DNA from 3 places in the Peribacillus sp. NPDC094092 genome. Region 2 is predicted to be linked to each of the others. Evidence: riboswitches for the same ligand, from Rfam matches in the RefSeq annotation. Region 2 holds a riboswitch; each other region holds the start of a gene.
What was found. Region 2 has a riboswitch for S-adenosylmethionine ahead of ACQKNS_RS07230 (methionine ABC transporter ATP-binding protein). Riboswitches for the same ligand answer to the same signal wherever they lie in the genome.
Positions count from the first base shown of each region.

Region 1: another riboswitch for S-adenosylmethionine. It lies ahead of mtnK (S-methyl-5-thioribose kinase); the one in region 2 lies ahead of ACQKNS_RS07230 (methionine ABC transporter ATP-binding protein).
Region 3: another riboswitch for S-adenosylmethionine. It lies ahead of ACQKNS_RS18965 (YezD family protein); the one in region 2 lies ahead of ACQKNS_RS07230 (methionine ABC transporter ATP-binding protein).

Region 1 covers NZ_JBNNUC010000004.1:400,111-407,227, forward strand. Annotated here, with positions in the region: gene ACQKNS_RS20310 (pyridoxal phosphate-dependent aminotransferase) at 1-962, opposite strand, end outside; gene ACQKNS_RS20315 (carbon-nitrogen family hydrolase) at 1,061-1,843, shown strand; SAM riboswitch class I at 1,915-2,068, shown strand; gene mtnK (S-methyl-5-thioribose kinase) at 2,147-3,349, shown strand; gene mtnA (S-methyl-5-thioribose-1-phosphate isomerase) at 3,363-4,409, shown strand; gene ACQKNS_RS20330 (LCP family protein) at 4,568-5,455, opposite strand; gene ACQKNS_RS20335 (S41 family peptidase) at 5,572-7,029, opposite strand.
Region 2 covers NZ_JBNNUC010000001.1:1,497,552-1,504,668, reverse strand. Annotated here, with positions in the region: gene ACQKNS_RS07240 (MetQ/NlpA family ABC transporter substrate-binding protein) at 1-647, opposite strand, end outside; gene ACQKNS_RS07235 (methionine ABC transporter permease) at 703-1,371, opposite strand; gene ACQKNS_RS07230 (methionine ABC transporter ATP-binding protein) at 1,358-2,374, opposite strand; SAM riboswitch class I at 2,443-2,550, opposite strand; gene ACQKNS_RS07225 (MBL fold metallo-hydrolase) at 2,844-3,668, shown strand; gene ACQKNS_RS07220 (hypothetical protein) at 3,871-4,059, opposite strand; gene ACQKNS_RS07215 (YheE family protein) at 4,145-4,348, opposite strand; gene ACQKNS_RS07210 (YheC/YheD family protein) at 4,412-5,608, opposite strand; gene ACQKNS_RS07205 (YheC/YheD family protein) at 5,605-6,972, opposite strand; gene ACQKNS_RS07200 (YheC/YheD family protein) at 6,976-7,117, opposite strand, start outside.
Region 3 covers NZ_JBNNUC010000004.1:97,199-104,315, forward strand. Annotated here, with positions in the region: gene sat (sulfate adenylyltransferase) at 1-439, opposite strand, end outside; gene ACQKNS_RS18960 (phosphoadenylyl-sulfate reductase) at 469-1,173, opposite strand; gene ACQKNS_RS18965 (YezD family protein) at 1,357-1,500, opposite strand; SAM riboswitch class I at 1,671-1,779, opposite strand; gene ssuE (NADPH-dependent FMN reductase) at 2,048-2,581, opposite strand; gene ACQKNS_RS18975 (TetR/AcrR family transcriptional regulator) at 2,790-3,377, opposite strand; gene ACQKNS_RS18980 (SDR family NAD(P)-dependent oxidoreductase) at 3,552-4,298, opposite strand; gene pdxT (pyridoxal 5'-phosphate synthase glutaminase subunit PdxT) at 4,453-5,049, opposite strand; gene pdxS (pyridoxal 5'-phosphate synthase subunit PdxS) at 5,054-5,941, opposite strand; gene ACQKNS_RS18995 (PLP-dependent aminotransferase family protein) at 6,076-7,117, shown strand, end outside.

The DNA of each region.
Region 1 (7,117 bases), on a different contig from region 2:
GGAGCCTTGACATCCCAGCCGATTGCCCTCAATCCCTCAATGAAAACATTCCTTCGTCCCTCGTACATCTGCACTAACTGTTCTACACAGCTCTGCGAGTCAAGTAAAGCGCTTGCCGCAGCTTCTTGTATCGCCGGGAATAGACTCACATAAAGATGGTCTTGTAATAGTTCAAGAGCTTCTATTACACTCTTATTCCCCACTGCAAAACCGACTCTCCACCCCGCCATATTATATGTTTTCGATAGTGTGTATATTTCTATTCCTACATCCTTCGCTCCCTCCGCCTGGAGAAAGCTTATCGGTTTTTTACCGTCAAATCCAATCGCCCCATATGCGAAATCGTGGACCACACAAATGGAATGCTCTTTTGCGAAGGAGACGGTTTCATCAAAGAAACTTTCAGTTGCAGAAGCACCTGTTGGATTATTCGGATAGTTCAAGAACATCATTTTGGCTTTATCAAGCACTTCTTTATGTATGTCATTGTATTTCGGAAGGAAATCATTTTCTTCTGTCAGAGGCATGAGTTCGGGCTTAGCCTGGGCTAAAACAACACCGGAAAGATAATCCGGATAGCCGGGATCTGGAACAAGGATCGTATCACCCGGATTCAATAAACACTGCGGCAGTTCAACAAGGCCTGCCTTCCCCCCGAAGAGAATCGCCACTTCACTTTTCGGATCCAGCTTTACACCGTATTCACGTTCATAAAAGACGGCGGCGGCATCTTTTAAATATTGATGACCCCGGAATGGCGAATATTTATGATTAATCGTTTTTTCAGCGGCAGACTGCAAACTTTTAACGATATGTTCTGGCGTCGGCTGATCAGGGTTTCCCTGGCCTAAATTAATGACATCATGACCTTGCTCCGTGATCGCATTGACTTTTGCGACTAGTGAAGCAAAAAACTGCTTGGGCAGGTCCTTAAGCTGGCCGGATTTTTCGAATTGCACCATTTATACACCTTCTCTGAAATTTCTTGAAATTCTAGTCACAAATGATATATGTTTATCCTAGTCTTGTAAAGCATTTTTTACATATGGGGGGTTAATCGATGAAGTGGAAAATAGCTTGTATTCAAATGGATATAGCCTTCGGGCAACCAGATATCAATTTTCAGGTTGCAGAACAATGGATGGAAAAAGCAGCACGGTTGGAACCCGATATCGTCATTTTACCGGAACTTTGGACAACAGGATACGACTTGACCAGGTTAAATGAGATTGCTGATCAGGAGGCAGTAAAAACGATTGAATTCTTTAAAACACAGGCACAGAAACACCAGATTCACATCATAGGCGGTTCCATCGCGAAAAAGACAAGCAAGGGAATCTATAACACGATGATCATCATCGATAAACACGGAAATCTCATTAAAGAATATGATAAGCTTCACTTATTTCAGTTAATGGATGAACATCATTTTCTTCAGCCAGGAGAAAAAGATGGTTTATTTACTCTTGATGAAAAAATATGTGCTGGATTCATTTGTTATGACATCCGTTTCCCTGAATGGCAACGAGCACATACCGTCCAAGGCGCCGAAGTTCTATTCGTAACGGCGGAATGGCCAAAGCCGAGACTCGATCACTGGAGAGCCTTATTGATTAGCCGTGCCATCGAGAACCAAGCCTATGTTGTAGCCGTTAATCGCTCAGGTTCGGATGTCAATAATACATTTGCCGGCCATTCCTTGATTATTGATCCGTGGGGGAATATCATTAGTGAAGCCGGAGAAGGAAACGAACTTTTGACAGGCACCTTGGACTTCAATAAAGTTACGGAATCCCGTAACAAAATACCCGTATTCGAAGATCGCCGTCCTGATTTTTATTAATTTACCCATTGACAAACTATTTAAAAGGTTGTTATTATTTTCCCGAAGATTAAAATTTCAGAAAACATTTACTCTTATCAAGAGCAGGCTGAGGGATAAAGGCCCTATGAAGCCCAGCAACCGACTGTAATACCATTGTGAAATGGGGCGGATTCACCGCCGGATTATTAAATCCACAGAGCACGGTGCTAATTCCACCAGAATTTATTTTCTGGAAGATAAGAGGTCCGAAGCCAAAACTTCTGCCTCTTTCTATATGAAAGAGGCTTTTTTATTCTCATTTTGAATCTGGAGGGGAAAAGAATGACTCAAAACCATTCAAATTTTAAGAGATTGACAAACGAAACAGCTATAACCCTTGCAAAAAAACTTGGGTTGGTAAATGCGGATGCAAGTTTAAATTGTAAAGAAATCGGCGATGGAAATTTAAATTATGTTTTTCATATTACAGACACGCACACAAAAAAAGGAATAATCATCAAACAAGCGGTCCCTTATGCCAAGGTACTTGGTGAAAGCTGGCCGCTGACATTGAAAAGGGCAGCCATTGAAGCGAATGCGCTGATTCATTTCAGAAGTTATTGCCCCAAATTCGTACCGCAAGTCTATTATTCGGATGAACAGCTTGCGATCACAGTCATGGAGGATTTATCTCACCTGAAAATCGTCAGAACAGGATTGATCGATGGCGATTCATATCCATTGCTTTCACAGCATATTGGTGAGTATGTTGCGAAGACGGCTTTTTATACATCCGATTATCATTTAGAACCATCTGCGAAAAAGGAAGTGGCCCGACATTTCACGAATCCCGAACTGTGCAAAATCACTGAGGTCTTTATTTTCACGGATCCATTTTTTGAGGAACTCCCGGGAGATTTCGAGGTGGAATTGACTGATGCAGCCAAAAATATATGGAATGACCAAGAAGTGATACTTGAGGTCGCTAAGCTGAAACAAAGCTTTGAAACCGAGCAGGAAGCCTTGCTTCATGGAGATTTACATACTGGAAGTATATTTGCAAGTGAAACTGAAACAAAGGTTATTGATCCGGAGTTCGCTTTTTATGGGCCAGTTGGTTTTGACCTTGGTCAATACACCGCTAACCTTCTCTTCCAGGCAGTCACACGCAATGGAACTGGAAAGGAAGAGATTTTCACACACCTTCATGAATTTTGGAATGCTTTTGAAGAAACTTATACCGAATTATGGGAAGGACAAAATAAAAGCCCATTCCGCCATGTGAAAGGGTATCTGCCTTATTTACTGACAAAATTCAAAAAAGATGCTTTTGGTTTTGCCGGCTGTGAACTGATTCGGCGAACCATTGGCCTTTCCCATGTTGCTGATTTAAACGTCATTGAACATAAAGAAACAAGGATCGCTGCGAAAACGGCAACATTGGAAATTGGTGCATTTTTAATTAAAAAACGGGAAGAATTGGATGTTCCAGCTGTCATTGAAGCGTTGAAGCAACGTACACTGCCATCTTATTCAGCCATTTAAAAGGAGACCTGACATGACTACACTAGCACCCTTACCATATTCGGTACAATGGGATGATACCCACATTACATTATTAAATCAACAAGCACTTCCTTCCATAACTGAATTTATTGAACTTCATTCAGTTGATGATGTATATGACAGCATTTTGACATTAAAAGTTCGCGGTGCCCCAGCAATTGGACTGACGGCAGCATTTGGTGTGGCACTTGGTGCCAAACAGGAAACAACCGCTGAATTAGGGGATTTCAAGAAAAATGTAACGAAGCATATTGAAAAACTCGCTTCTTCACGACCAACTGCAGTCAACCTTTTTTGGGCGTTAAGGAGGATGGAAAACACCTTGCATGCTGCGCAAAGCATTTCAGCTGCAAAGGAAGCACTTGTATCGGAGGCTAAAGCCATCTTTGCTGAAGATGAAGAAATGTGCAGGAAAATCGGGGAACATGGTTTATCGTTATTCACTAGAGGAGATTCCATTCTCACCCATTGCAACGCTGGGGGAATCGCCACAGCTCGGTATGGTACAGCCTTGGCTCCCTTCCACCTGGCTAAAGAAAGGGACTTTCCGCTAAAAGTTTACGCATGTGAAACAAGGCCTGTCCTGCAAGGCGCGCGTTTGACGGCTTGGGAATTGATGCAAGCGGGGGTCGATGTCACCTTGATTTCAGATAATATGGCTGCACATACGATTCACCAGAAACGAATAAATGGAATTATCGTCGGGGCCGACAGGATTGCGGCTAATGGAGATACAGCCAATAAAATCGGGACATTTGGGTTGGCCATATTAGCCAAGCACTTTGGCATCCCCTTTTATGTGGCCGCACCATCAAGCACATTCGACCTTTCTATCGAATCCGGCACATCCATCCCGATCGAAGAACGGGATGGAGCGGAAATCACCTTCATTCAAGGTGCGAGGATCGCTCCGGAAAACGTGAAGACTTTCAATCCAGCCTTTGACGTTACACCGAATCACCTTATTACGAGCATCATTACCGAAAACGGCATCATAACACCGGATTTCATTAAAAACATTCCGCATTTTGTTAATTGATCCAGGTACCTTTATTGGTGATATAAAACGAGAAGGGTTTCATATCCCTCTCGTTTTTAATGGTGTTCATGATTATTCTTCCGAGGTCTATAATACAATAATTCAAGTGAATTCAACCTATTCACTTAATATAAGATTGTTTTCAATAATAGTTCTTATTATTTTGAAAAGAACTCCTGAAGTGCCTTTTTATTTTTAGTGTAATCTATTTCCAAAACGGCTCCGGATTGGGGATTTATTTCTTCTTTAAAGCTTCCTTCCACCGGAACCCTTAAGGTTTCGACGGTGTCCGGTGTATGGAAGACGGCATTTGGAATCATTTCCATTATAGTTTTCAGTCCAATATCTGTATCCAAGTAAGAGAGACCTTGTTCGATGATACTAGGAAGGGCTGCCACCCCTTCGAAGGATGAGATTTGATTGATGAACGCTGTTTTTAGTTGAACCATTACTTCTTGTTGACGCTCAACCCTTCCAAAATCACTTTCATCGTCATGCCTAAAACGGACATATTTCAATATTTCCTCACCATGTAAAATATTTTTGCCAACACTTGCTTGAATGCTCATATCATCAATGATTTGCTGATCCACATTCACCGCTATCCCCTCAGGGGCTAGTAAATCGACCATCTTCACAAATCCCTGGAAGTCGATTACCGCTACATGATCGACCTTGATATCGAAGTTCTCCTCTATGGTTTTCTTAAGGAGTTCCCTTCCACCATAATAATAAGCTGCATTTATTTTGTTATATCCTGATTTATTCCCGGGGATTTTCACATAACTATCACGCATGATGGAAGCCAGCTTCAGTTTCTCCTGCTCTGGAAAGTATTTGGCCAGGATAATGGCATCTGATCGAGATTTTTTCTCTCCCCTTGTATCAACACCAATGAACAAAAACGTTTTCACGCTTTCCTGGTCCTCTTCTTTGGTTAGTTTTTTTTCCGTACCTGCATTTCCATTTTGTTTGGGTAAAGGGGCATAGGTGCAGCCTGCCAGAATCAAGATCAATAGATATATGAAAAATACCTTTACTTTCATTACCTCACCTCATCGGAAAATTACCCCTATTCTCTGTCTAATTTTGGAATTTTATGCATTTGACGAAAAAAAAGCCTGCCAACGTTAATCGCTGACAAGCTTTTCGGGAAAATCAATTATTTAAGTTCTTTCTTTAATACCTCTACCGCCTTTTTCACTTGAGTGTCGTTTTTAAGGATTTTCTCCCGGATGACCTGCATTAATTTCACGGTAGTATCATCTTTTATTGTCCCTGTTTCTTTGATTTTTTGTTCCTTCTGGAACGCCATGACCGCATTTGTGGTTGCTTCATCAAAGAATCCATCTATCTTGCCTGGATCATGACCTGCTTCCTTCAGCATTTCTTCAGCCGCTTTCACTTCACTCGAAGAATCGGATGCTTTCAATTCCTTATCAGGCGAAATATACGGAAGGTTGGCATAATCAGGAAGCTTCACATTAATATCCGGCTTGATGCCTTTTTTATGAATCCAATTTCCTTCAGGAGTCAACCATTTTGCTGCCGTATATTTAAAGTTAGATCCATCTTCAAAGTCTTGGGCAGTCTGCACGGTCCCTTTCCCAAATGACTTGACACCAATCAATGGAATGTCCGCAGACTCACTGACAGCAGCTGCAACGATTTCAGAGGCACTGGCACTTCCATCATCAATCAACACGACAACCGGGATTTTCAGTTCTCCATCATTCTTCGATTTATAGACATCTTTTTTCCCGCTGCGATCCTCAACTTGAAGGACCACTTTCCCATTAGGTATGAACAGGCTTGCCATGTCTATTGCTTGATCAAGAAGTCCCCCTGGGTTTCCGCGCAAATCCAATACAAGACCCTTCATATCCTTCTTCGACATTTCTTCAAGCGCCGTATTCAGCTCTTGGACTGTATGTTCGGAAAAACTGGTCACTTGAATTTTTGCAACTCCATCATCAAGCATTTCCGCATATACCGTTTCAATCGGAATTGTATCCCTTTTAATGGTGAGCTCAATAGGTTCCGGCTCACCAGCTCTTGAGATGGATAGATCCACTTTCGTTCCCTTTTCGCCCCTGATTTTCAGGACAGCTTCAGAAGAGCTTAGTCCTTCAACACTTTTACCATCCACACTTAAAATGATATCATTCGGTTTTACCCCTGCTTTTTCTGCTGGGGACCCTTTTATCGGTGAGACGACCATGATTTGTCCATCCTGCTCCTGAATCTCGGCACCGATTCCTTCAAAGGATGAAGAGATGCTCTCATGGAAACTCGATGCTTCCTTTTTATCCATATAAGCAGAGTAGGGATCATCCAATGATTTGATCATTCCATTAATTGCCCCGTCAACCAGCTTTTCTTGATCAATCTCTTCATAATAGTTATCTTTTATCGTATCGTATGTAGAATACAGCTTTTCAAATTCCGAATGTTTATCCGGTGCTAATGACTCTACTTTTTCATCTCCAAAGGTCAAGGCTATTGTAGTAATCCCTGCAGTTAGAAATATGACTAAGAAAATCCCCATAATGAACGTAAACTTCTTTATTTTAATGAATTTCCCTGCCTCTTTTGGCTGTTTTTGATTTTCTTCTTCCACTGAAGCCTCACCACTTTCATTCTTCATGACGATATAAACGATTTCATTCCTATTTTATCAGCTTTCATGCCAATCGAAAAATAATAGT
Region 2 (7,117 bases):
TCCTGGAGGTCCATTTTCGCTGCAAGAGCGAAGTTGCCAGGGACCGCAGATAGGTCAACACTGTCTGTTGCCCGGGGCAATTGAGCGGATTCCAATGGTTTGATTTGGATGTTTTTTGGATTTTTCGTTACATCCTTTTCAGATATTTTTAAAGGATCGACATCTGAATCGACTTCAATCAACCCTTCATCAACCAGCACTTTAAGTGCACGTGCGAGGTTAACAGGATCATTGGGCACTGCAAGGGATGTACCGTCTTTAATTTCTTTCAATGATTTATACTTGTTCGAATATATGCCCATTGGTGCTGTAGGAACTATGATAAGGTCGGAAAGCTTTAAATCATTTTCTTTAGCGAAGTTATCCATATACACTTTATGCTGGAAGAGGTTGGCGTCGATCGAATGGTTGCCAAGTGACTTATTCGGCTGGATATAGTCGGTGAATTCGACGATCTCTATTTTGTAACCGAGGTCTTCCAGGCCTGGTTTGATGGCCTCTTTAACCATATCGGCATAAGGCCCGGTAGTCGCCCCGATCTTCAATTCTTTTTTATCTTCAGGTTTTGGGGATGCATCATCGCTCCCGCATGCTGTCAAGCCAAGGGCAAGTGCACAGACTGATAATAACGAAGCTATTTTCTTCATTTGAAACTCCTCCTGTGTAATGAAATGTATTGAATCATTGAAAAATGATTGATTCCTAACGTTTGTTAACTATGTATGAGGCTTTGTCACCAACCATTTGAATGATTTGCACAAGGCAGATCAAGACGACGATCGTCGTGATCATGACTGTGTTGTCATAACGGTAATAACCGTACCGGATGGCCAGGTCGCCAATTCCGCCTCCGCCGATGGTCCCTGCCATTGCTGAGTAACCGATAAGCGAAATGGTCGTTAATGTCAGTCCTTGAATGATTCCCGGCTTTGCCTCAGGAAGAAGTACATCCTTAATGATCATCCATGGAGTGGCACCTACGGCAATTGCAGCCTCAATCACTCCTCTGTCTATTTCACGTAATGCCGTTTCAACGATTCTTGCAAAAAAAGGTATGGCAGACACCGACAGGGATACAGAAGCCGCTCTCGGCCCTATTGTCGATCCTGTTAGAAGATCCGTTAAAGGAAGGAGGGCTACCAAGAGAATGATGAAAGGGATTGAACGGACAATATTGACTGCAAATCCTAGAGAACGATTCACGATACTATTTTCAAAAAATAAATTCCTTGTTGTCGTAAACAGCAATACTCCAAGCGGTAAACCGATCAGCAGGGCTACTGCAAGGGAAACGCCGACCATATAAATCGTTTCAAGAAAGGCTTTATTAAGGTCAGGTAAAATATTGACGATGGAATCAAGCAGTGACATGTTTTAACACCTCCACAGAACTGGAACGATTTTTTATATATTGCAATGCCGAGTGAATGTGAGCGGCATCGCCTATTAACTCGATGATTAAAACGCCTAAGGGGACATCCTGGATATACTCAATTTTACCGTGTAAGATATTCCCCTTTACTGAATGGGTTTGGAGAGTATCCGAGAGGATCGACTCACCGGCGGTTTTCCCTTCGAATTGAATTTTAATGATCGTACCGATACTTTCTTCAATCAAGTGCGGAGGGAGTTCGAAATCCAGAACACTGCTAATGAATTGCTTCGTTAACTCCTGCTTAGGCTGTGAAAATATTTCATAAACGGGACCTTCTTCAATCACACGGCCATCCTGCATGACGGCGACACGGTGGCATAGTTCTTTGACCACTTCCATTTCATGTGTAATTAACACGATGGTGATGCCAAGCTTACTGCTTATCTTTTTCAATAATTGTAAAATCGCTTTTGTAGTTGTTGGATCAAGGGCTGAAGTCGCTTCATCACATAATAGTACAGTGGGGTCATTTGCTAAGGCACGGGCTATGCCTACCCGTTGCTTCTGTCCACCGCTAAGCTGCGCCGGATACACGTCTTTCTTATCGCTGAGCCCTACGATTTCCAACAATTCCAATACACGTGACCTGATGGCATCCTTCGACCTATGCGCGGCCTTTAAGGCGAAAGCCACATTTTCATATACGGTTTTTGAACTGACCAGTGAAAAGTGTTGGAATATCATTCCGATTTTTTGGCGTTGTTTACGAAGCTCTTTACTTGATAAAGAGGTTAAATCAATGCCGTCGATGATGATATTTCCACCTGTCGGACGTTCAAGCAAATTTAAGCAGCGGAGTAATGAGCTTTTTCCAGCTCCACTGTAGCCGACAATTCCATACACTTCGCCAGTTTGAATGGTCAAAGATACGTTATCCACTCCGATAACTCGGTTTTTCTTCGAGACGTATTCCTTTCGGACTGAACGGATTTCAATCATGAGCTTTCCCCCTTAAACATTAAAAAACTGCCCCTATCATTCAGAAAGAGGCAGCGAAATTATATCTCGTCTTATCTTTCAGAATGCAATCATCATTCTGCAGGAAGTGGCACCGTTCCCTAAGGGCGGTTGCCGGACATCACAGGGCCTGATCCCTCCGTCACTCTTGATAAGCAAATTATTATTTTAGAATATTTAGAGTTTTTTAATATAATCTATATTATTTGTAAAATTCGACAATGTCAATCGTTTCCGTCATTTTGGAATGAATTTTATTAATGAAATTTAGTGCGGTCCATTAAAATGATTCGGAAAAAAGGACTATTAAGCAATAATCCAGCATTTACGTCCAGGTCAATTATTCCAAAATTTCCTTGTCAAAAAGAAGAAGTGGTAATACATTTATTATAATAAAGTTAAAAAAAGGAAGATAAAAACTATTTTTGTGTAATGATGGGGAGGCAATCGAATGATAGAGATTAACACGATAAATGATGTGGTTTGTGTGAACGGGACTCCTGGCGGGAATAAATCGGGGATGAATGTTTATGTCTTTTTAACGGATGGTCTATTGATAGATACTGGCGCACAGATTTTATTGGAGGAGCTTATTCCATTCTATGAGTCCGAAGACTTCGACTCAGTTGCCCTGACTCACTATCATGAAGACCATACAGGTGGCGCCGCATGGATACAGGAACATAAAAAGGTCCCGCTATTCATTCACCCGATGTCGGTTGAAGTTTGTGCAAAGGATGCTGTATACCCTGAATACCGGAAAATTTTCTGGGGAAGGAGAGACGCCTTTAATGCTCAGCCGGTAGGGAAGGCCATTCATTCCCGTACCCAAACGTGGGAGCCGATTTTTACCCCTGGTCATGCAAAGGACCATATGGTGTATCTGAATCACAATAATGGCATGCTCTTTTCAGGTGACCTTTTCGTAACACCAAAAACAAAGCTTGTCTTACGGGAAGAGTCTGTCCCGGTCATCATCGATTCCATAAAAAGATTACTACAATATGACTTCGGTGAAGTATTTTGCTGCCATGCTGGGCATGTCCCTGATGGGAAGGACTTGTTTCGGAAAAAGCTTGATTATTTGGAAAACCTCCAAGGAGAAATTTTACGTTTGCATTCTCAAGGGCTGACCGTTCATGAAATACAGCAGGTCGTTTTACCGAATCGCTATCCCCTGATCGAGATATCTGGGCATGAATGGGATTCAGAGCATATCATTACATCGATATTAAACGAAAATATGTTAAATGCTAGGGGGAATGGAGGGATTTGAATGTTATCCGTTTAACTGTCTGGCTGGATGTTTTCTATTTGTCACTAGAACAACCTCCACCCAGGAAGTTGTTTTTAATTGATTACTTATAAAAGACGGACTTTTATAGGGGGAACGCAGTGCAAGCGGGAAGTAATAAATAAAGGAGAGCTCTCCGTAAGAGAGCCCAAATATTTATTTATTTATTTATTTATTTATTTATTTATTTATTCTCATTGGGATCTGTTTCATCATAAAAATCATGTGCTTCTTCGATGTTCTGAAGGTTAGCGACTTCATACACATTTCCGCCCGCCATTCCTTCATTGATGATACGGTCGATATCCAGGTAAACGGAGTCCTTGCCGTCATATTCGGTATCCTTCAAAAATGTCATTTTTTCTTTATCCAAAATTAATCCCTCCTAGCCTTTTCTTTAGTTTAGGCAAAGGAGTTATTTTTATTCCGTTTAAGGATTTCATGAATGTAAAGAGGGTTCATTCATATACATGGAAGATCATTAAATCATGTATCATGCTTTTGAGCTTGGTTTCATCTGTTTCGGAGGGCGGGTTGGCTGTCCACTCGATGGATCCATCTTTATGATACAAGGCTTGGACTGCCTGTTTGTTGAAATAAAAGGAAATTCTCCATCCTGGCAGATTCTTATGTAATGGTGCCCATTGAAAATGAGTGATCATATGTATTACCTCCATATATACAGTTTCTCATTTAATTATAATGGAAAACGGCAGCTGGAGGTGTTATTTTATTGTCAGGTTGGGAAAAGTTAATTCAATGAAAAGGTTTTTTAAATGCAAAAGCCGGTTTGTTTCAATTTCCACCTCATCGAATTGCATGGGCTTTGAGTTCACTTCATAAATGAAGAGCGAGCCTGATTCGTCTTCCCCTATATCTATGGAAAACTCTCCGAGAAACCCGATTTTTTTCGATAGTATCTCGCCGCATTTTTGGGCGATATTCGCTAATTGTAGATTCAGGCTTCTTGATTGCAGGTCTTGATAAGGAAAAAGCTTACCCCCTCGGGGAGTGTGGGTGGTGATTTCCTGAGTTTGTGACATCCTTACCGCTTTGCCGGTCACTTTATAAAAACCTTTTTCGTAATGGACGAGAATCCGGTAATCATAACGATGTCCAAAAAGTTTTTTTGGCCTGATCGCCTGTTGAGCAAGATAGCTCCTTTTTAATAAATCCCTTTTTTTTGTTTCCCAGAATGTTGCGAAATCCGGGAAGGATTCACTATGCTTCAAGCTATGGAACAATAGTGTGCCATCATCATTTTTGATTATGGTATAAATGCCCCTCCCTTGGCTTCCTTTGCAGGGTTTAAGGTATATATGCCTGTAGGTCTCCAGGAATGAAAAAAGGCAATCACTGTTCCGTAAGAACATTGTGGATGGAAGGTGATTTGTGAGGAATCCATCTTCATTTAATGCCTCGAACATCACATACTTATCTATAAAACAGGGGTTGAATAGATTCATTCGGTAATCTTTAAAGTGTGTGATAAGCTGTTGGAATTCATCTGACGCCTCATAGCCCCTCGAAGGGATACGGTTATATACGATGTCAGGGTAGGGCACATTACATTCAATCCACTTATTTGAAATAGAGGAAAAAACATAACCTCTCAACGAATCGGAATGAAGGGCTTTTCCTGTGAATACATACGTCAATATTCCATGTTTTAATAAATATAATGAAAGGTCCCGAAAAAGGGTCAGGTTTCCACCCAAACCTGAGTCCTTTTTGGGATTGGAAACAGTTAAAATCCCGACGGCGAGCATCCGGTTACCCGGAAATATTGTGATTGGAATTAGGGGTTGATTCGAATGGTCCTTTTTATAGCTGATTTCCTCTTCGGCAGAGCCGGCGAAAAGTTCAGCATTCTCATGATTGTGGTGCCAATTTTCAGTGGGGATATCGTAAAAAATGTTCATCGCGGCACACTGATTGATTTCGTGATCGTTTGTTCCGTAAGATAAATGGCATAATCAAGGCTTAGCTTTCTGGTCAGCAATTCGAAATCCTTGAGTTTTGGGTGTGCGAATATGGAGCGTCCAGGTTTGGAATTGGCTTCAAACATCCAAACCTGCCCTTTTTTATCCAATCCAAAATCAAATCCTATTTCTGCAATGATGCCGTCCAAATTCTTTTCTATACTGTCACTTAAAATCAGAGCGGCTTCAGATAGCTTTCGTTCGACTTCTTTCGCCTCATCGTCATCTTCAAACAGTTCGGCAACCGTTTTGATGACACCCCCGCTTTTAATATGGGTCGTGACGCTGCCGGCGCCGGCAATTTTTGCGGCGATCGCGGTTACCTGCCATTTTCCATTACTGTCCTTGTTCGTATGGACCCGGAAATCCACTGGACGTTTTTCATATCGAATTAAGGGGATGCCCTGCTGCACGATAAGATTCTCAAGCGGTCGGTCGTGAAAAATATGTTTGACGATGGATTCCAATGTGGGAAACTTTTGCAGTTTATTTTCTTTTGCTTCATTTGTATAGCGACAATAGTAAACATTCTCATGCTTATCATAAAGAATTTGGTGAATCCCTAGACCGAGGCTGCCGTGAATGGGCTTTATATAAACTTGCCGGTAATGGGAAAGAAGGGTCTCCACCACGGACATGGATTGAAATGGATAAGTTTCAGGCAAATAAGGAAGTGCCCGCTCATCTGCGCATAGCCTTTCATTTACATCCCATTTATTGAAAAATCCAGGATTATACCATGGTATGGTATATTTTTTTTGAAATTTCTGCTTCACTTCTTTAGGTCCATCGCGGTTTTCCGTCAACCGATTTGGGAGACGGTCATAGATGACATTAGGAAAAGGAAATTCATCAATGTGCCAGTGACCGTTATCAAACACATAGCCTTTGATTGTCTCCTCATCCCAATCGATTACATTCTCACCAAAAACAAAGGGGATACAGCCTGTGGTCCTGCTAAGCGATAGGAGCTTGGCGAAAAATTCCGATCTCTCCCCTAATGGTTTGTTTGAAAGGCCGGTGAAGCCTGAGGAAAATATTCCGACAAGCGGTCCGATATGGATGCTCTTTCCGTAAATGAATAAATGAAGGGGAATATCGGTATGATCGAATATTAGAGATTCCGCAAGACTTTCCGATAGGACGATAGACTGATTGACGGCTGGGTTTTGTTTGACGATGGCAGGACATGAATGCCGTCCGAAATAAATTAATTCAATCTCTGCCAAATCTCCAAGCTCTGAAGGGTAGTAGAGAATATTGCCAGGGATCGCGGCAATTTCGGCAGGATAAGTCTTTCTCACTTTCTATTCACCTGCTTTCTGAAGATGTTCGGCTAAATACTGGCTATATTGAAATGGTGCGCGATGAATATCTTTCATGGTCTCCGGCTGTAGTGCCTGAATGATTTTCCTTCCGGGCTTCGAGTTAATGTCCATGATCCATAAC
Region 3 (7,117 bases), on a different contig from region 2:
CGACATATACATCACCGCGGTTATATAAATTTTTTACTCCGGGATGCTTCTCATCATCCGTTTGATATACTAATGTAGCTTCCAATTGCTTATCTGGAGTGTAAATATCGGAAACGGTGAGAACCCCGTAAGTTTCACCTTCATGTGTCAACGTTACTTCTTCACCTATAGTAAGGGTTGCTGCAGTTTCTTCAGTCAAAGGCAACGTAATCGGGATGCTCCATACATGCCCGCTGCTAAGCCTCATATCCTTGACCACTGCCTCATAGTCACTTTTTGTAAAGAATCCTTTAATCGGACTGTAGGCACCAGTGCCTATCAATTCAAGATCACTTAAAGCAATTTCATCGATTTCGATTGATTTTGTTATTTTACTAAAATCATATTTTGGTTCCCAAAGATCGATTAATGTTCCTCCGTGCGGTAAACTGATTGTCATGCTATTTTCCCCCTATGGTTTCTATTTATTTAAGATAAGTGTAATCCGCATTCCGTTTTTTGGGCTCCTTGCCAACGGCCTGAGCGTAAATCATCTGCATTGAATGCAGGTGCTGTACACGTTTTACATCCAATGCTCGGATATCCATTATCATGCAGGATATTATATGGAAGTCCGTTTTTGTGGGCGTAGCGCCAAACATCTTTCCATGTCCAATGTATGAGTGGACATATTTTAACTGACTTGAACTTATTATCCTTATTGATATACTCGGTCTTAGCCCTTGTTTCGGATTGCTCCCTCCGAAGTCCCGAAAGCCATGCTGTTGCCGTTGAAAGCACATCGGTAAGCGGAATGATTTTACGGATGTTACAGCATTTATTGGAATCACTAAGCCATAATTCATCCCCATATTCCTCTGCCTGTTCCTCAAGCGTCAAGGCAGGTTTCTTCATTTCAATCGAAAGCTTTGGATAGCGCTTTTTCACTTGCTCGATCAATTGGTAAGTCTCCTCAAAATGAACATCCGTATCAAGGAAAACAATTTTTGCCGAAGGGTTGACCTTCGCCAATAAATCCGTTAGCACGATGCCTTCGATACCAAAACTGCAAGCATAAATCAGTTTGTTTCCATAATGGTCATTCGCCCATTGCAATACTTCCAAAGCCCCTTTTGTGTCACTGTCTTCAGGAAATGCAGGGAATTCCCCTGTATTGAAATTTTCATAGTTTATTAATCCAGCCAACTTTTGTAGCCCCCTCTAAAAACTTGCTGTATCAGGTTAGAGTAACTGATGATCAATTCCCGTTTTAATCTTCCCCAGTTTATTTGATTCTAGGAAAAAAGAGACGAATCTAACCAATACTCTCTTTATATCAGTTAAACCCGCCTCTAGTTTTTCTAGTCAGCAGATACCTTATTTAATTCTTAATTTTTCATTTCTTTCCATTTGAATGATTTTACCATCCTGGACAATAAGTGTAATGGATCCATATTTCATTGAGTTAAGCATTTCTTGAAGTCGTTCAAATATTTCTTCAAGCTGATTCTCTTTATTCAAACCAGTTCCTCCTTTAAGAAAATCCGCGAATATTTTATTTTCAACGCTGATTAAATGAATTTCTAAGTTTTATATAATTCCATACAACCTTACATTGTTATGGTTTGCTTGCAATTTTTCCAAAAACAAAAATCTTTCCATGATGGAAAGATCCCAAGGTAAATATCATTACCTTATCTTCCAAAATGATCAACATTTTGTTGGAGGTAGCACCTTGCATCCATCATGCAGGTTGCTGGACTTCAAAGGGCCAATTCCCTCCGTCGCTCTGGATAAGTTTTATTATTTTAAATATTAACATATATTTAATCCTTGTCAATGGAGTTTTCTTATAAAATAACTTGGTTTAATATTATGGATGAACTGCTATTTTTATACACACTATTCAATTAATGATTTTTTGTTCATTTAAATACGAAAATAGACTCGTTTTTTTAGATAATGTCTCCAAAAAAATGAGTCTATTTTCATTATTGATGCCTGTAATTACTTTAAAAAACATTTTCTAGAATTCCAGTCCTTTTTTATTAAGGCTTACTTGAAGTCATTAATTTCTTAACTGTATCGCTTCTACAAATTCTTGAACTTGACTCTGGACGCGATCAATTAATTGCGAATCATTAATCGGATTTTCTGAATTCTGTTTATCTATTTCCTTATCAACAAAATAAATGCCCTGCAGCGGCTCGCCTTTCAATATTGAGATCAATGGTTTAAGCGCATAGTCAATCGCCAATAGATGCCTGTTACTTCCACCAATCATGATCGGCAGAACCGGCTTACCCTTAAAGGCACCTTCAGGCAGCAAATCAATCAAGGCTTTTAATACACCTGTATAGGAAGCCTTATAAACCGGTGAACCAATGATGATTCCTCTAGCTGCTTGAATTCGCTCTGAAAGTTTTAAGATATCTTCGCTATTATATTTCCCTTGGAATAAATCATCCGCTGAGAAATCCGTAATTGAGAAATAAGCTGTTGTGAATCCTTCTTTTTCAACTAATGATTGAATATGTTTTAATGAAATGTCCGTTCTTGATGGTATAGCCGGACTTCCTGATAAAATGACGATATCGCTCATTTAATACCCCTCCATTGTTCATGATTTCCAGATAAAATCTTCGTAAAGCATTTCGTCCAGTATGCATTTATCGTAATAGTCTGAAAAATATAAGTCAAATGTTACACTCTGGTTTAATGAATTCACAAGTTGACTTCATCGATCCTAAAAAATATAAAAAGGCCATATTTCCGGCTTGATGCTCATGCCTTCCAATATGACCTTTTCATTATGTATGATTTTGTTTACCATGAATGCCATATACCAAAAGTTGTGCAATGCTCTTAATTCGTTCCGCAGTAAAATATGGTTCCTTTTTTTGTTGATGGATCTCATAATGTGTCGATAATGCCAATGTAAAAGAAATGATTCCTACATTAAATAGGATAATGTCAGAGATATATTGTATCTCTCCGCTATCTATTCTCTTTTGTATTTCAATATGCTTGGCATTTGGCTTGAAAATCTGCTCTATATATTGCTTTGAAATATCTTGATCGAATTGTGTTTCCCTAAATAATATCGAAAACTGTTCTTTATTTTCAAGAATTTTTTTTATCATGGTGCAAACATGATTCTCCACTAGTTCGTCCGTGGGCAAATGGCTAGCCCCGTCTTCGGATTCGTCTTTTTCATTAGGGGTGATTGTAGCCAAAAGCAAATCTTTTTTGCTGTCAAAGTATTTGTAAATAGTAGCTTCGGAAACATTGCATGCAGAGGCAATTTCATTCGTCCTTGTCATGTCAAAACCTTTAGTGGCAAAAAGAGTCCGGGCTACATTTATGATTCGTTCTTTGGTTTGCTGCCCTTTTTTCAAAAATATCAACCTTCTTTTATAAAGATAAGACCGGTTTCACCAATCTATTTTCCATGATATCTCGATGGTATCAATCGGTCAATATTACCTTTGATTTATTAAAATTAATATTCCCATATATCATAAATGGAAAACATCGTCTGATCGGGACGATGTTTTCTTTATTAAAGAAAATCACTTAAAAGATGCATAGCCATCATCGACCATGACTACACTTCCATTGATCGCATCCGCTTCCTCTAACGATAATAGATAGACGGCATTTGCAATCGCTTCAGGCTTAATTAATTTACCGCGCATTTGACTTGCATTCAATTTATCAATGATACCCATATCTTTATAGCCTTGTATGATAGGCGTGTCGACCCCGCCTGGCGCAATGCCCACTACGCGTATTCCATAAGCACCCAATTCCAAGGCTGCTGTCTGTGTCATCATTCTTACAGCCCCTTTAGTCGCCTGATAGGCAAAAGTCCCATGGGAAGCTAAGTAGCCAAACACGGAAGCGGTATTTATAATGACGCCCTTGTTACCCAGCTCCTTCATTTTTCGGCCTGCTGCCATGATTCCAAAGGCAACTCCGTGCTGGTTCACTCCAATCGTTTTGAAGTAACCATCCATGTCTTGATCAAGGATCATACCGCCTGCACCAATGCCGGCATTATTAAACATAATATCGATCCTTCCGTATGTTTGCACTGCTTTATTGATTAACGATTCAACATCTTCCTGCTTAGAAACATCCGTTTTAACAAAAATGGCCTCTCCACCATCCGCTGTTATCTGTTCAACAGTTTCCTGTCCCATTTCTTCATTAAAATCCGCAACAACGACCTTGTCCCCTTTTGATGCGAATTTATTGCATGTTGCTCGGCCGATTCCACTTGCTCCTCCTGTGATAACTGCAACTCTTGCTGTCATATTCATTCCCCTTTCACCACTAAAAGTATGTAAGTAATTACTTACTTTTTTCATTATAAAAGTAAAGAATATGGAATTCAAGCAATATGTATTTATATAGTGTTAGGAGCATTCAAAAGTGAAGCTGTCCTTTTAATAGGACAGCTTCATTTGTTTAGCAGGTTTTTAATTCGGCTTTACTTATGGATGTCTTCACCATTTCAATGAAAAGTTGCAGAAAACGATTATCACCTGTTAATTCTGGATGAAACGCACTGACAAGAACATGGTCTTGTCTTGCAGCCACTACGTTCTCTTCATAAACTGCCAATACTTCTACACCTTCTCCAATTCCATCAGCAAATGGCGCCCGGATGAATACTGCCTTATAAGGGTCTTCCATTCCTTTGATTGATAGTTCAGCCTCGAAACTATCCCGTTGACGTCCAAACCCGTTCCTTTTCACGGAAATGTCCATTAGTCCAAGATATGCCTTCTCATCGCCAGTCAATTCATTGGCTGCCAATACCATCCCTGCACATGTACCGAAAATGGGTTTTTTACCTTCGAAGAAAGTTTTAATCGGTTCCATAAATCCATAACGATCCATTAGCTTCCTCATCGTAGTGCTTTCTCCGCCTGGAATGATCAAACCATCGATTTCCAGCAACTGCTCCGGTTTTTTTACGATAATTGCTTGTTCGCCGGCAGCTTTGATTTGGTTCAAGTGTTCTTCAACTGCTCCCTGTAATCCCAATACACCGATCGTTATCATATTACCATCCACGTTCCTGCATCCGTTCTGCAGGAGCTAGTTTGGAAATATCAATTCCTTTCATTGCACTGCCCAATTCTTTTGATAACCGGCCGATCAATTCATAATCGGTGAAATATGTAGTAGCTTGAACGATTGCCGATGCGAATTTTTCAGGATTCTCAGATTTAAAAATACCAGAACCCACGAAAACGCCATCTGCTCCCAATTCCATCATCAGTGCTGCATCTGCTGGAGTGGCAATTCCGCCAGCTGCAAAGTTAACTACAGGCAACTTACCTGTGCGTTTGATTTCTCTTAAAATTTCATAAGGGGCTCCAATGATTTTTGCCTCTGTCATTAATTCATCATCACTCATGATGCTCACTTTACGAATTTGAGACTGTACCTTTCTCATATGACGCACAGCTTCCACAATATTACCGGTACCTGGTTCTCCTTTTGTACGAAGCATTGATGCGCCTTCTCCAATACGGCGGGCAGCTTCGCCTAAATCACGGCATCCGCAAACGAAAGGTACGGTGAAATCACTTTTTAGAATATGGTATTCTTCATCAGCAGGAGTCAGCACTTCACTTTCATCGATATAATCCACTCCCATGGATTCAAGTACTCTTGATTCAACGATATGGCCAATCCTTGCTTTAGCCATGACCGGGATGGACACTGCATTCATTACTTCCTCGACAATTCGCGGATCTGCCATTCTGGCTACCCCGCCAGCCGCACGGATGTCGGAAGGAACCCTTTCTAATGCCATGACAGCGACAGCACCGGATGCTTCTGCGATTTTTGCTTGTTCAGCGTTAATGACATCCATAATAACGCCACCCTTTTGCATTTGTGCCATTCCTCTTTTTACTGTTTCAGTTCCTAATAATTTTTCCATTTCTCTTCCCCCTAATATTTGCATTTTTTAGATTTGTTAGATTTAGTATAAAAAATAGTTGACCGCATTGAAAGTGTCAGTTTTAATAAATTTAATAGGTTCAGTATTATTTTTTTATAAAAGGTGGAAAAAAAATGAATATGCTTTCTTGTGATTTAAATCGGTTAAGTGACATACCCTTGTACGAACAATTATATTCACATATTAAAAAAGAAATCATTGATGGCCGCCTTCTTTACGGCACAAAGTTGCCTTCCAAACGGAAATTGGCAGAGTTCCTTCAAATAAGTCAAAATACTGTCGAGACTGCATATGAACAATTGACTGCTGAAGGATACGTTGAAGTCATACCAAGAAAAGGGTATTATATTCAAACATTCGAGGATTTAGAGTATACCCAAAATAACCAAGTATCCTTGGAAAAAAACAATCATAATGAAAGAAAATTGCTGTATCATTTTCACCCCAGCCAAATAGACACGGAACATTTCCCGTTTGAAAAATGGAGAAAATACACGAAAAGCAAAATCGATGAATCACATCAAGATCTTCTTTTACTGGGGGATTCTCAAGGGGAATATGAATTACGATGTGAAATTGCCCATTATTTGTATCATGCACGTGGTGTACAATGTGTTCCCGAACAAATCATCATTGGTGCAGGAATGGAAATTTTATTGCAGCAGCTTGTCCTTCTATTCGATAAAAATGCCATTTATGGTGTTGAAGATCCTGGGTATCACTTGATTCACCGGATTTTACGAAGCTACCCGAATGAAGTCCATCCCCTGCAAATTGATGAAGAAGGCGTAAAGGTTAACCAAATTGAAGAATCAAAGATCGACGTCGTGTATGTCACTCCCTCACATCACTTCCCCAATGGGACGATCCTATCCGTTAACAGACGGACGCGATTGTTGAACTGGTCCCAAGGGGCAACAAACCGCTATATTATCGAAGACGATTATGATAGTGAATTTCGTTATAGTGGAAAAACAATTCCTTCCTTACAAAGTATGGATGCTGGTGATAAGGTGATATATTTAGGGTCGTTTTCCAAATCATTGATGCCTTCGATACGGATCAGTTATATGGTTCTTCCCGCTCCATTGTTACAAATGCATCAACGTGAATTATCTTTTTACCATTCCACCGTTTCCCGGATTGATCAGCATG